One region of the Bradyrhizobium sp. JR4.1 genome, then DNA from elsewhere that is predicted to be linked to it. Evidence: predicted binding sites of a transcription regulator. Region 1 holds the regulator's gene; the other holds the start of a gene.
What was found. The regulator LexA, encoded in region 1, represses DNA repair genes until DNA is damaged. The targets are predictions, from matches to a motif close to TGTTCNNNNTGTGTTCNG.
Positions count from the first base shown of each region.

Region 2: a site for LexA is predicted at 4,071-4,088, ahead of ABIB90_RS01425 (ATP-dependent Clp protease adaptor ClpS). Genes of this name have one in related genera too.

Region 1 is NZ_JBEPRY010000003.1:9,065-16,194, reverse strand. It holds gene ABIB90_RS08540 (S41 family peptidase) at 1-272, opposite strand, end outside; gene ABIB90_RS08535 (alpha-hydroxy acid oxidase) at 579-1,712, shown strand; gene ABIB90_RS08530 (HAD family hydrolase) at 1,721-2,353, shown strand; gene ABIB90_RS08525 (hypothetical protein) at 2,522-2,713, shown strand; gene ABIB90_RS08520 (molybdopterin molybdotransferase MoeA) at 2,972-4,183, shown strand; gene lexA (transcriptional repressor LexA) at 4,360-5,061, shown strand; gene ABIB90_RS08510 (hypothetical protein) at 5,514-5,948, shown strand; partial or broken gene ABIB90_RS08505 (ComEC/Rec2 family competence protein) at 6,088-7,130, opposite strand, start outside.
Region 2 is NZ_JBEPRY010000001.1:269,698-276,827, reverse strand. It holds gene serA (phosphoglycerate dehydrogenase) at 1-554, shown strand, start outside; gene ABIB90_RS01430 (tannase/feruloyl esterase family alpha/beta hydrolase) at 632-2,293, shown strand; gene ABIB90_RS01425 (ATP-dependent Clp protease adaptor ClpS) at 2,319-4,037, opposite strand; gene ABIB90_RS01420 (MarR family winged helix-turn-helix transcriptional regulator) at 4,192-4,665, shown strand; gene ABIB90_RS01415 (enoyl-CoA hydratase) at 4,677-5,447, shown strand; gene ABIB90_RS01410 (methyl-accepting chemotaxis protein) at 5,577-7,130, shown strand, end outside.

The DNA of each region.
Region 1 (7,130 bases):
CAGGCCTTGTCGTTCATGTAGCGCGAGTGCGGATCGAGCGAGGTCACCATGCCGGTGATCGCGCCTTCGATCAGCTTGGCATTGTCAGGCTTCTCGACGTAGCTCGCCTTCACCCGCTCGAACACTTCGCCGAACAAATTGAGCTTGGAATAGGCGTCATCCGCGCTCGCTGCCGCCCGTGCCGCCCATACGCCGCCGTGCGGACTGGCTACCAGAAGGGTCAGACACGCTCCGGTGAGCGCGCCCAGTGGAAACAGCAGGGTTTTCCGCATGGATAGGCTGGCCTTTTTGCTTCGCGGTTCGGTGGGGCTGGGGAGCCGCCATGCAAATGGCGATCCAGCCTGCTTCTCACAATACCATTCTGGTTTCTTCAAGGCCGGGATGCCACGCCGGCGGGTACACCGTAAAAATCCCTTCGTCCGGACCTAAACTTTCGGCAACGTTGCAGGACCCGGTTGGTGCGCAGCGGGGGTCGGCCGGCCGGCCCACGCCTCGCTGCCATGCCATTTTAGGATGGTTTTGGCGCCCCGGACGGGTTAGGCGATGACGGAAGGCTTCAAATTCTCGGGAGGATAACAATGAACGAAGCACCCCGCATCCAACCGGAAAGGAACGTCGAGCTCGGCGCCAGCACCGAGCCGTTCCAGAATCTGCATGAATTCGTCCGGAAAGCCCGCGCCAACCTCAACCAGAATGCTTGGGATTATATCGTCGGCGCGGCCGAGACCGAGACCACGATGCGTCGCAACCGCATGGCACTGGACGAGATCGCCTTTCGCCCGCGCGTGCTGCGCGATGTCCGCAAGGTCACCGGCTCGGTCGAGCAGTTCGGCCGCAAGATGCGCCTGCCGGTGGTACTCGCCCCCGTCGGCGCGCTTGAGATCTTCGATCCGGATGGTGCGGCGAGCGTGGCACGCGCCTGCGGCACTTTCGGTGCGGCGCACATGCTCAGTTCCGTGTCCGAGCCCGGCCTCGAGAAGACCGCCGAAGCTGCGCCCGACGCGCTGCGCCTCTACCAGCTCTATGTGCGCGGCGACGACGCCTTCGTTGCCGACGTCGTCAGCCGGGCCGAGAAGAACGCCTACGCCGCCTTCTGCCTGACCGTCGACACCGCTCACTACAGCCGTCGCGAACGTGACATCGCCAAGCGCTACGTTCGCGAGAGCCGCCTGCGCGCCACCGGCGGCGATTACCAGAAGGGTCTGGAGTGGCGGACGGTGAAGATGATCAAGGACAAGTTCAAGATCCCGCTGATCCTCAAGGGCATCGCGACGCCAGAGGACGCGCTGATCGCGATCGATCACGGCGTCGAATGGATCTACGTCTCCAACCATGGCGGCCGTCAGCTCGATCACGGTCGCGGCGCCATGCATGTGCTGCCCGAGATCGTCGATGCCGTGAACGGCCGCGCCAAAATCATGGTCGATGGCGGCGTCTGTCGCGGCACCGACATCGTCAAGGCGATCGCGGCGGGTGCCGACCTCGTCGGCATCGGCCGGCTACAATGCTGGGCGCTGGCGGCGGCCGGCGAATCCGGCGTGGCGCGCATGCTGGAGCTGCTCGAGGACGAAGTGCTGCGCTGCCTCGGCCTCTTGGGTGCGACGTCGTTCGCCGAGCTCGACAAATCCTGCCTGCACCAGGCGACCGCAACCAACGCGCCGAGTGTGTTCAGCGCGTTTCCGCTGTTCGACCACGAGCCATATCGATACTGAGTGAAAGGATGCAGGTGACATCGCTCTCTCCCGGCAGCGCGGATGCGCTCCTGTTCGATCTCGGCCGCGTGGTGCTCGATATCGATTTCTCCAAGGCAATCGCCTGCTGGGCGGGACATGCCGGCTGCAAGCCCGAAGCCATCGTCGCGCGCTATGTGCGGGACAGCGAAGCCTATCGGTTGCACGAGATGGGGAAGATCAGCGATGAGGATTATTTCGCCTCATTGCGAGCCTCGCTCGGAATCGGCATTTCGGACGCGCAGTTCCTGGAAGGCTGGAACGCGATCTTCGCCGGCGAAATGCCTGACATCGCCGAGCTGCTACCGCGGGCAGCGAAGCAGATGCCGCTCTACGCTTTCTCCAACACCAACCGGCCGCACGTGGACCATTTCTCGAGGGAATATGCCGACCTTCTCGGCCATTTCCGCGAGCTGTATTTGTCGTCCAGCATCGGCTTGCGCAAACCGGATGCGGAGGCCTTCGACCACGTCGTTGCGGCGATCGGCGTGCCCGCCGGGCGCATCGTGTTCTTCGATGATCTTGCTGAAAACATCGAGGGAGCGCGGGCGCGCGGCTTGACGGCGGTGCATGTGACCTCGCCGCGTGACGTCGGGAACGCATTGAAGGCATTGGGCATTTGACGAGGAGTCGGTGTCGCGAAACCCACGGCGGCACCGCCCCACGGGACCAATTTTGAGAAATTGAGGAACCCGATCACTTTGTGCATTTTTGTACAGAGTTCCGGGAACGGAATACCGCCTTCCGGACTCTTAGAGTCCGTTGGGACTTCTACGGACGGATGCATCATCGTGCTGGGCAAAACCTACCTCACCAAGCAGGCCTCTCTTCTTCTTGAATTCGCCAGGACAACTTCAGATTCGGACCTTTCCGCCAAGCTTGTGAGCAAGGCCGCCGACCTGAAATCCCAGGCCGATCCGCTGCCCGACAAAGACCAGGGAGCCAAGGCGCCCGACGTAACTCCCGGGCAGGCAGGGAGCTGATCGATGCAGGCCAGGGCGCTCGTCGTTCTCGCCTTGCCGTGATTTTCCTTGCCGTGATTTTCGTCGCTTCCATGACCACTCTCCTGCCGATTTGTCAGGTTCTTCGGATCATGCCGCGACGCGCTTGATCCTGCCTTCCGGAACAATGTGAAGCGGCGGGATGACTGTGCCCGCTCAGCCGTTTTTGCCTCTGCGCCCGCGCTCGGCTAGAAGACGTGCGGAACATTCGCCCGAACGTGCCGAGCAGGAGTTTTCGCCGTGGCCTTGATGCCGGTTTCCGACGCGCTTGCCGCGGTGCTGGCGGGTGCAGAGCCGCTGCCGGAAGAAATGATCTCCCTCGACGAGGCCTACCATCGCGTGCTCGCGCGTGACGTCGCGGCGCGGCGCACGCAGCCGCCGCAGGCGATGTCGGCGATGGACGGCTACGCGGTGCGCGCGGCCGATGCCGCGACGATCGATTCGGAGCTGACCGTCATCGGCGAAGTCGCGGCGGGCCGACCGTTCGCCGGGACGATCGGCGCCGGCGAGGCCGTACGGATCTTCACCGGCGCGGTCGTTCCCGGTGGCGCGGACGCCGTCGTGATCCAGGAGGACACGGTCGCCGCCGGCCAGCGGATCACGATCAAGGAAGCCGCGATCGCCGGACGGCACATCCGCCCCGCCGGCGTCGATTTCCGCGAGGGCGACGTGCTCCTGCGCAAGGGAAGTCGTCTCACCGAGCGCGACCTCGCGCTCGCCGCCGGAATGAATTATCCGCACCTTGCCGTTTTCAGGCGTCCGAAGGTCGCGATTCTCGCCACCGGCGACGAGCTGGTGATGCCGGGCACCACGCCCGGCCACGGCCAGATCGTCTATTCCAACGGTTACGCCCTGCACGCGCTCGCCCGCAGCGAGGGCGCCGAGACCATCGACCTCGGTATTGCCGCCGACACGCTGGAGGCGACCACCGCGGGCATCCGCCGCGCCCGTGAGAGCGGCGCCGACATCCTGATCACGACCGGCGGCGCATCAGTCGGCGACCACGATCTGGTCCAGCAGGCACTGAGGGACGAAGGCATCGCGATGGCGTTCTGGAAGATCGCGATGCGGCCAGGCAAGCCGATGATGCATGGGCGCCTCGGCGCAATGGGTGTGATCGGCCTGCCGGGCAATCCCGTATCGTCCTACGTGTGCGCTTTCCTGTTCATGGTGCCGCTGATTCGCGCCCTGTCGGGCCGTTCAGTGATTCACCATCGCCGCGAACGCGCCGTGCTCGGCCGCGGCGTCGGCGCCAACGACCAGCGCGAGGACTATCTGCGCGCGCATCTGGAGGAGCGTGACGATGGCACACGCGTCGTTCTTCCCGTCAACCATCAGGACTCTTCGCTGCTTGCGAATCTCGCTGCAGCACAGGTACTTCTCGTGCGCGCACCATTCGCGCCGAAGGCCGAAGCCGGCACAGCTTGCGAAGTGTTGCGGCTCCCCGTCTGAGCACCCCCGCAACGCGCGTTCCGCGGAGTTTGCTCTGTTCACGGTAAATTAAGCAGTTGCGGAACATGTATCGAACATATAGTGTCCGTTCATGATTTGTTTCGAGCATGTAGCGGCTTATTGCCGAATTCTGCGTCTCGGAATCGGACGACATCAACCGGGGGACTTTGGTCGAGATGTTAACGCGCAAACAATACGAGCTTCTGCGGTTCATCAGTGAACGTCTGAAGGAAAGCGGCGTGCCGCCCTCCTTCGACGAGATGAAGGATGCGCTCGATCTGCGCTCGAAGTCGGGCATCCATCGCCTGATCACGGCGCTCGAGGAGCGTGGCTTCATCCGACGCCTGCCCAACCGCGCCCGTGCGATTGAAGTCATCAAGCTGCCGGAGCTCCAGGCAGCCGCCGGCAGCCGCCGCGGCTTCACCCCGAGCGTCATCGAGGGCAATCTCGGCAAGGTGCGTGCGGGCTCCAGCCTGCCCGCGGACGAGGGCGAACGCCCCGTGGCGGTACCGGTGATGGGCCGCATCGCGGCCGGCACGCCGATCGAGGCGTTGCAGACACGCAGCCACACCATCAGCGTACCGCCCGACATGCTCGGCTCGGGCGAACATTACGCGCTGGAAGTGCGCGGTGATTCCATGGTTGATGCCGGCATCCTTGACGGCGACATGGCGCTGATTCAGCGCAACGAGAGCGCCGATACCGGCGACATCGTGGTGGCGCTGATCGACGACGAGGAAGCGACGCTGAAGCGCTTCCGCCGTCGCGGCGCCTCGATCGCGCTCGAGCCCGCCAACGCTGCATATGAGGTCCGCATCCTGCCGCCCAATCGGGTGAAGATTCAGGGCAAGCTGATCGGGCTTTACCGGAAGTACTGATACCGGACGTACTTGATACCTGGAGAAGTTGGCGCCTCGCGCGCTTCCGATCGGCATCGCCGGTCAGAGATTGGAGCGGATCATCGTCCGCTCCGGCTGGATAGTCTTTCTGGTTCTGCACAGACTATCCGGCCCCTCCTCCGGCGCTGGCTCCTCGCGACGCCCACGAAGCAGCACCGAAACAGCACCGCTTCGCGGCTCGGGTGTGCGAGGAAACAGCGACCAGCGATCGAGGTCGTTGCACCAGCCGGCAAGATTCGCGCATGCGCCTCCCGAATGCATCGCAACTCGCTTTGTTCCTATTGAATTCGGGAAAGATAATGTGATCGCGGCTTGCGGAAACCAGCCGCAGATTTGCCCACAACCGAGCAGAGCTTTCGTGCTTCAACTCTGATAGAGGCCTGCGCCTCGATAAGAGACGCGGGTTGCTATCCCAGCATGAGGAGCACCCGATGTGTGACTACAGCCTGCATGCCGTCGCGTCGCGCCCCGCCGAAGTCGGCGAGACGATCGTCTCGACAAATTTCCGCGGCACCTCGACGCGCGGCTTCGCCTCCGCAGCCGATCCGTCTGTTGCCGTCTGCCTGCTGCCGGGAACGGAGCTCGCCTTCGCAGACGACGTCCGCTACGACAATCGCTGGATCTGGACGCGGACCATCAATTCCCGCGTGGGCAAGTTCGGCAAGATCGATCCGCACGTTCCCGACCGCCATCATGACGCGATCGAATTCCCCGACGGCAAATTTGTGCTGGTGACGCAGCTCGTCGAAGGCCAGCGCGCGACCGTGCTGCAACTGCCTGTGACCCAGTCGGTCATCGAGCGCGAGCACAAGGCGCAGATCATCGCCGACAGGCAGCCGACCGTCACGCACCTGCCGATCGGCTGAAACAGCCGCCCTCCGGCTACGAGGTCGGAGGTCAGGATTGAATTGCCATCGCCGGCGCCGTGGCCGGCGAGATGGTGTGGTTTGCGCCAGCGAATCCGAGCGGACGCACCGACCCGCTGCGTTGCTCCGCACCATCAGATCAATCGTCGGCCTGCAAGTCGGTCTCCGCCGGCGTTGCGTCCTTGATGCGGGGCGCGGTCGCCTTCGGCGCAAGGCTGCCGTCGAAATCACCCTCGCCGGCGCCGGCCGGCAACCAGGGGCGGCTCGTGCCTCTCGCCCTCACCGCCTGAACCACAAATCCGTCACCACGCTGCGTCAGCGCCAGTGCGCTCTGGCTGGCGAGCCGCTGCCGATCGACCACCATCGCCGCGCAATCGGGCGGCGCGGGACGCGTCGTCACCACCAGCGCGGCCCGACTGCAATCGTCGGCGAGAGCGTCGACCCGCAGTGCCAGCGCGACCAGCCTCCCGTCGATCAGTGGCGTCACGCAGCCGGATTCGTCACAGGACACGCCATCAGCCAGCGAGGCTCTGCCGGCATCGCGCGGATCGGCGTCGGCAGCGAGCCATTCCTTGAGCAGAAAGCTGTCCTTGCTGGTCCTGATCAGGTGCAGATATCCGTCCTTGCCCCGCACCGCGACGCTCGCGCCATCCCCGGCGATCAGGATGTCGGGCTGCCGCGCCGACAGTCCCCAGAGGATCGCTGCCAGCAGCACCAGGGCGCCGGACCAGCGCAGCGGCGTCCGCAACAAGCCCAGCACGATGATTCCCAGGCTCGCCGCGATCAGCGGCCCGATCCCGAACGCCGCGATGCGGCCGACGGCACCCGGCAATGCTGCGACCCAGCGCGAGACCGCGACCATCCAGTCGATGCCGATCCCCATCAGCCACCAGAACACGCTGTCCAGCCCGAACGGTGCAGCAAGCAGCCCCAACAGCCCCGCCGGCATCACCAGCGCCGAGACCACCGGCATCGCGCCGAGATTGGCGAGCACGCCGAACGGCGTGACACGGTGGAAGTGGAAAGCGGCGTAGGGTGTGGTCGCAAGTCCCGCAATCAGCGAAGCCATGAACAGCATCGCGATCTCGCGGCCGCCCCACATCGCAATGCGTGCAGTCGCCGAATGGTCCGGCGAGGCAAACAAATTCGGCATGCCGATCTGCACCAGCGCCACCAGCCCGA
Region 2 (7,130 bases), on a different contig from region 1:
AGCCCGGCTCCCTCCTGATCAACAACAGCCGCGGCACCGTCGTCGATCTCGATGCGCTGGCGGGGGCTCTGCGCGACGGTCATCTCGCGGGTGCCGCCATCGACGTGTTTCCGGTCGAGCCGTCCTCGAATTCGGACCGCTTCAAGAGCCCGGTGCAGGGCCTCGGCAATGTCATCCTCACGCCGCATATCGGCGGCTCGACCGAGGAGGCGCAGGAGCGCATCGGCGGCGAGGTGGCGCGCAAGCTGGTTGACTTTTTCATCACCGGCTCGACCACGGGGGCGGTGAATTTTCCGGAGGTGCAGTTGCATCTGCGTCCCTCCGGCGCGCGCTTCAGCCACGTCCATCGCAACGTGCCCGGCATGCTGCGCCGGCTCAACGAGGTCTTCCTCCAGCGCGACATCAACATCGCCGCGCAGTATCTGGAGACCTCGGGCGACCTCGGTTACGTCGTGCTCGATGCCGACCTCGGCGGCCAGGATTCAGGCGCGCTGCTGCAGCAGATCCGCAGCCTCGAGGGGACCGTCGGCGCGCGGCTGGTGTTTGAGCACTAGCACTGCATTGACGACCGGCCGCAGGGCGCCTTGAATGCGGCCTTCTGGCGGAACGAACAGAAACTCAGGGGGAAACGATGGCGCAAATCCATGTGACACTGTGCGCATTGCTGGTGGGCGCAGCGGGCGTGCTCGGCGCGAATTCGGCTTCAGCGGCGACGCTGGCCGAGGATGCGGACACCGTCTGCAAGGGCCTCGTCGGCGGCATCGACGCCGTGAAGATCGATTCGGCGACGTTGCTGGCGCCGTCGCAGCTTGCCGTCGCCGAACGCGGCCCGACGCCGTCGCAGCGCGTCACGCCCGCCAATCCCGGCTTCTGCAAGCTGCTCGGCCATATCGATCCCAGCGATCCCAAGGCGCCGCCGATCAAATTTCAGGTCAATCTGCCCGTCGAATGGAACGGCCGCTCGCTGCAATATGGCGGCGGCGGATTCAACGGCGTGCTGATCACGGGCCTGACGCTGCCGCCGGCCTATCCCTTCGACAAGCCGTCGCCGCTCGCGCGCGGCTTCGTCACCTACGGCACCGATTCCGGTCATGAGTCCAAGCCGGGCGAACCGCCGCAGCTGTTCGCGCTCAACGACGAAGCCTTCGAGAATTTCGCCCATCGCGCCTTCAAGAAGGTGCGCGATGCCGCCGTCACGCTGATGCAGCGCGCCTACGGCAAGAGACCTGAGAAGATGTACTTCATGGGTTCGTCCGAAGGCGGCCGCGAAGGCCTCACCATGGCACAGCGCTATCCTGACGATTTCGACGGCATCTTTGCTCGCGTGCCTGTCATCAACTGGGTCGGCCTTCAGCATGCCGGCACGCGTTCCGGGCTCGTGACCATGGGTGACGGCTGGATCAACCCGGCGCAGGTGAAGCTTGTGGGCGATGCCGTGCGCGCGGCTTGCGACAAGGCCGATGGCTCCGATGACGCGCTGGTGCAGGATCCCGTTTCATGCAAGGCGGCATTCAAGGCGGAGACGCTGCGTTGCGCGAGCGGCAAGACCGGCGATCAGTGCCTCACCGACGCACAGATCAAGGCAATCGAGACCCTGCATGCGACCTACAAATTCCCGTTCGCGCTTGCCAATGGCCTCGACGACTATCCGGGCTGGGGCGTGTCGGGCGAGGACACGCCGGCGGTTGGCCCGACCGGCGGCTGGGTCGCGTGGTGGCTCGGCACGGCGCCCCCGGCGCAGCCACCCACGCCCAATAACGGCATCGCCTGGATTTACGGCGCCGGCGGCATCCAATATGTGTTCGCGCGCGATCCCAAGCTCGACGTGACGACCTATAAGCCCGAACAGCACAAGGCGCGGCTGCTCGAGGTCTCCAGCCTGATGGATTCCACCGACCCCGACCTCAGCCGCTTCCGCGCTCGCGGCGGCCGGCTGATCATGCTCGAGCACATGGCGGACTATGCGCAGAGCCCCTATGCCGGCATCCGCTATTTCGAGAACGTCGAACGCAAGCTCGGCAAGGCCGAGACGGCCGAGTTCGCGCGGCTCTACGCCGCGCCCGGCGTCGACCATGTCGGCTCCGGCGCGCCGGCCAATGTCGACATGCTGAGCGCGCTGGTCGACTGGGTCGAAAAGGGCAAGGCGCCCGGCGATTTGGAAGTCGCCGAGCAGAAGGTCGAGGCGCCGTCGTTTGCGACGCTTCGCGCGCTGCCGCTGTGCCGCTGGCCGGCCTGGCCGCACTACAAGAGCGGTCCGGTGACGGAGGCGTCGAGCTTCACCTGCGCGCCGTAACAGGCGCGCCACGTCGGAGGAAGCGTCACCCGGTGGCCATTGCCTGCGCGCCGCCGAGCAGCTGCGCGTTAAGCCGGCCGCCGGAGAACAGCATGTCGTCGAGGGCTTCGTCGATATCGGCGGAGACCACGGTGTTGCCGCCGTCCCGCGCAATGCTTCCTTGCGCCAGCCGCCGCATCAGCTCCTTGATGAAGGCGCAACTCGTGCCGTCGCTACGCCGGGCAGCCTCTGCGATGACCGCCTCGTCGAGCGGCAGTCCCTTGCCGTAGAGCCGGACCAGCTTGCCGCGGCCGGTCTCGTTGGGTAGCGGCACTTCGATGGCTTGGTCGATGCGGCCGGGGCGACCCGCGAGAGCACCTTCGAGGTCCTCCGGCCGGTTGGTGGTCAGGACGAACAGGATGTCGGCATCTTCCTTCAGCCCGTCCATCTCGTTGAGCAGCTTGTTCAGCATGGATTCCTCACACGGCCCCATGTCATCGCGGTCACGGGCGATGAGATCGACATCCTCGATCACCACCATCGACGGCTGGAGCAGCCGTGCCAGGCTCATATAGGCGCCGAGCAGACCGATCTGTTCGGCCGTGATGATCAGCGTCGTATGCCCGGGCAAATGCGTTGCGAGATAGCGGATCGTGTGGGTCTTGCCGGTGCCCGGCGGGCCGTACAGCAAGATGCCTTTGCGGGTCGATTGGCCCAACCGGCGCAATTGGTCTCGGGTGTTGACGAAGGTCAGAACGTTGCGATCGAGCAGCCGCAGGGTCTGCTCCGGCAGGATCACCTCGTCGCGCGACACCTGCGGCAAGCGATGCACCGTGATGCCGCGCGAGCGACCGCGATAGTCGGAGTCCGCATCGAGCGACAGGATCTTGCCGCGATAGGTCCGCGCAGCCTGTACGGCTTCTTCCAATTCACTGAAGCATTGCTGGACCAGAGCCGCGCCTGCGGAACCTGAAGACACCAGGATCTCGATCCGAATTCCGGGCTCGCGACTGTATTCGCGGTGTGCGCAGAGCAAAACCGCATAGCGGAGATGATCCTGCTCACACAGCCATAGTCCGTTATCCAGACACTTGACCGGGCTCTTCTCGCCTACGTCGACGTCGGAATATTGCAGCGGGGCGATCGCGATCGCATAGCGGCCCTCCTTGAGCAGCCGTGGAATCGACAGCGTTTCGTAGCGCTGCTCCTCGTTCAATCCCACCAGCCGGATGGCCTTGCCGAAGAGCCGGTCGACTGCGGCCTGGAGATCGACGCGCATGTGGCCGGGAAATTGGCGGATCGTGGTCACGAGTTTGCTGCGCGCGGTGCTGGCAAGGTGCCAATCGAGAACGTCGCAAGCAAAGTCGAAATCTTCCTCTTGTTCGTTCGAGGGCTCATCCGCCGCACGCATGCAGTCGCTGCACAGCCAGACCGTGCGGTCGCCGATACGCACGTCCATCTGTCCCTCAGGCTTCCCGCAGAGTTCGCAAGGAGTTTTGACCGCCTCAAGCGTGACCTGCAGTCGATGGCCGGCCAAGCCGATGGATTGTTGCGCAGATTTGAAAAGGGCTTCGGCAACCGATTGAGGGTAAGGTCCGCAAACCGCCTTTTCCTTCTGCTCGATCTGGGTGATCAGCGCGGTCGCTTCACGGTCTGATTTGCCGAAGACCTGCCGAAGCAGATCCATCACGAATTGGTCCGGCGTATCATCGTCATTATGAATTACGAGCTGGGTCGGCTGGTTCTCGCCACGCACACTGTTCATCACGAAAGACCTCCGGGACAATCTATGATTGAAGAGAACGAATAGGGAACATAAAAGGAGGCGACCGTCAAGCGTGTTCCTCGACGCCTGCCGCGGCACATCGACCTCACCGCTGTCCTTTGACATTTCGAACCGCTTCGATTATCTATTTCGCATGCGAAATAAAGCAGCCGGCGCGGGGCATCATCGGCTGATCTACCTGCTGAGCGTTGCGCAGCGGCGCTTGCAGCGCTGGATGGCGGCGCAGCCTTCGAGCGAGGTCACGCCGGCGCAGGCAGGGCTTCTGTTCATCCTCGGCAAGCAGGACGGCGTCCTGATGGGCGAGGCGGGCACGGCGCTCGATCTGGGGCCGGCCGGCATCTCCGGCCTCGTCGACCGCACGGCAGCTGCAAAATTGATCGAGCGGCGGGCCGATCGCGAGGACGGGCGCGCCTGGCGCGTATGGCTGACGCCGAGGGGTCGTGCAGCGCTCGCACAGGCAAAGGCCAACGCGGCACAGGTCAACGCTGCCTTGACGGACGGATTCACCAGTGCGGAGATCGATATCGTCGCGCGCTGGCTGACCAGCATTCAGGACAAGTTTCCAAGAGAACTTCCAACAGAGCCTTTGAGAGATACAGAGGAATAGAGGAGAGACCCATGACCGAGCACGTCCGGATCGAGAACGACGGCGGAATTCTTACGCTCACGCTGGCGCGCCCCGACAAGAAGAACGCACTGACGGATGCGATGTACGGCAAGCTTGCCGATGCCATCGAATCCGCCGAGTCCGATGCGTTGGCCCGCGTGATCCTGATCCGCGGCGAAGGCGACATGTTCACTGCCGGCAACGACGTCGGCGAATTCGCCGCAGTCGCAGCGGGCAAGTCGGAAGGAAGCCGCAACGTGGTGCGCTTCATCCAGTCGCTGGCGCGCTGCACCCGGCCCTTGGTTGCCGCGGTGCAGGGCCGCGCCGTCGGCGTCGGCGCCACGATGCTGCTGCATTGCGACCTCGTCGTACTCGCCGACGACGCGCAATTGTCGACTCCCTTCGTCAGCCTGGCGCTGGTGCCGGAAGCCGCCTCCAGTCTGCTGATGCCGGCCCGCATCGGCTATGCGCGGGCTTACGAGATGTTCGCGCTGGGCGAGACGGTGCCGGCCAAATCCGCGCTGGAATGGGGGCTCGCCAACCGCGTGGTGCCGCTCGACAAGCTCGATGCCGAGGCGCTCGCGCTGGCGCAGCGTCTTGCCCGTCAGCCGGCCGGCGCGCTCACCGCCACCAAGAAGCTGATGCGCAATGGCGAGGCGCTGGTCGCGCAGATGAATGCCGAAGGCGAGCAGTTCGGACTGCGCCTGCGCACCGCCGAGGCGCGCGAGGCCTTCACGGCGTTCGCGGAACGCCGCCCGCCGGATTTCACCAAGGTTGCGTGATGGCCGGGGCCGGGGCTCCTTGGGCCGGAAACTCACGCCCATTCGATTAAAACCTTAACGGAACATTGGCATGTCGCGGGGCAAGGTGGTGCCCGAAGAATAGGCCCCCGACCTCAGGCCCCCGACACCATGGCAATGTTTAAGAAATCGGTAAGTTCGCTTCTCCTGACCTTGATGGCCCTGCTGGCCGCGGGTGCGCTGGCCTCTACGGCGATCCAGATGGTTGGGGCGTTCGGCCGCTATAGCGACAGCCTGGAGACCGCGCGGCTCGCCGCCGCCGACAAGGCGATCTTCCAGGGCGTGCTGGCGCTGCGCCACAATCGCGGCGATGCGCAGAGCGCAATCCTCGGCGAGGACGACCCGCGGGCAAAACTTGGCGAGGTGGAAAAGGCTGAGCAGGGAGGTTACGACGCGATTGGCGCTGCGCTCGCCACCGTCGATTTCGCCCGCCGAGACGAACTCGCTGGCACATTGAAGCAGGGCTGGAGCGCCGCCTCGCCGCAATTCCAGCTGTTCTACGATGAAGCCAAGCGCCCGCGCGCGGAGCGCAAGATCGAGCGCACCAACTCCTGGTATGATGCCGTCACCAAGGTGATCGACACGGCCAATCTCGCCTCCACCGCGGTCTCGAACCGTGCCTGGATGAACGACCCCTTCATCGCCCGCATGATCCAGGTTCGGCGCTTCGCCTGGCAGGTGCGCGATCGTTATGGAATCCATTGTTCGTCCCTTCGCTCCAACGTCAACGCCAGCAAGCCGCTCGATGACGCTCAGAAGCGGTCAGTGGCGCAATGGGATGGCACGATCGCCTCCGGCTGGGCGGGCATGGCCGAGTTGCTGGCTGCGCCGGACGTGGCGGCAGAGCTGGTGACGGCAGCGACGGACGCAAAGGCCACGACCGACGGTGCCCTCAAGCAGATCGGCGACCTCACGAAAAATTTTGACGGCAGCGGCAAGCCCGCGATGCCCGCCGCGGAATGGAATACGCTGTGTCAGTCACCCTTCGCGTCCATCGTCGCGGTGGCGAACAAGGCGCTCGACCAGTCGATCGTCCGGGCGGAAACGGTGCAGGCCAAGGCGCTCACCAATCTCGTCGTACAGTCGCTCGCGTTCCTGCTCGCGCTGGCCGTGACCCTGGCCGGCGTGTACGTGGTCCGCAACCGCCTCATGCGCCCGGTGCGCGCCATTGTGGACGCCATCGCCAAGATCAGCGCCCGCGACTACGCAACGCCCGTCCCGCAATCCAGGTATCCCGACGAGTTCGGCACCATGGCGGCCGCACTCGAAAGCCTGCGCGAGAGCGCGGCGACCGCGGAACGCCTGGGCCGGGAGCGCGAAGCGCAGCAGGCGCTCCAGCTCGCCCGCTCCGGCACCGTCGATGCGGCTTGCCGCAGTTTCGACGACACCGTGCAAGCCGTCATTCACAGCGTTGCGGCCTCGACGAAGGAACTCGATGCCACCGCGACCGACGTGCGCTCGCTGGTTACGGAATCGAGCAGCCAGACCGCGGCGGTCTCGTCCTCCGCCGAACAGGCCACCAACAATCTCGAGACCATCGCGGCCGCGACCGAAGAACTCTCGGCGTCCGTCGGCGAGATCTCCGCGCAGGTGCAGGCCAGCGCCCGCGAGGCCCGCGAGGCCGTGTCGCAAGCAGCGCAGACCAATGCGACGGTCGAGATCCTC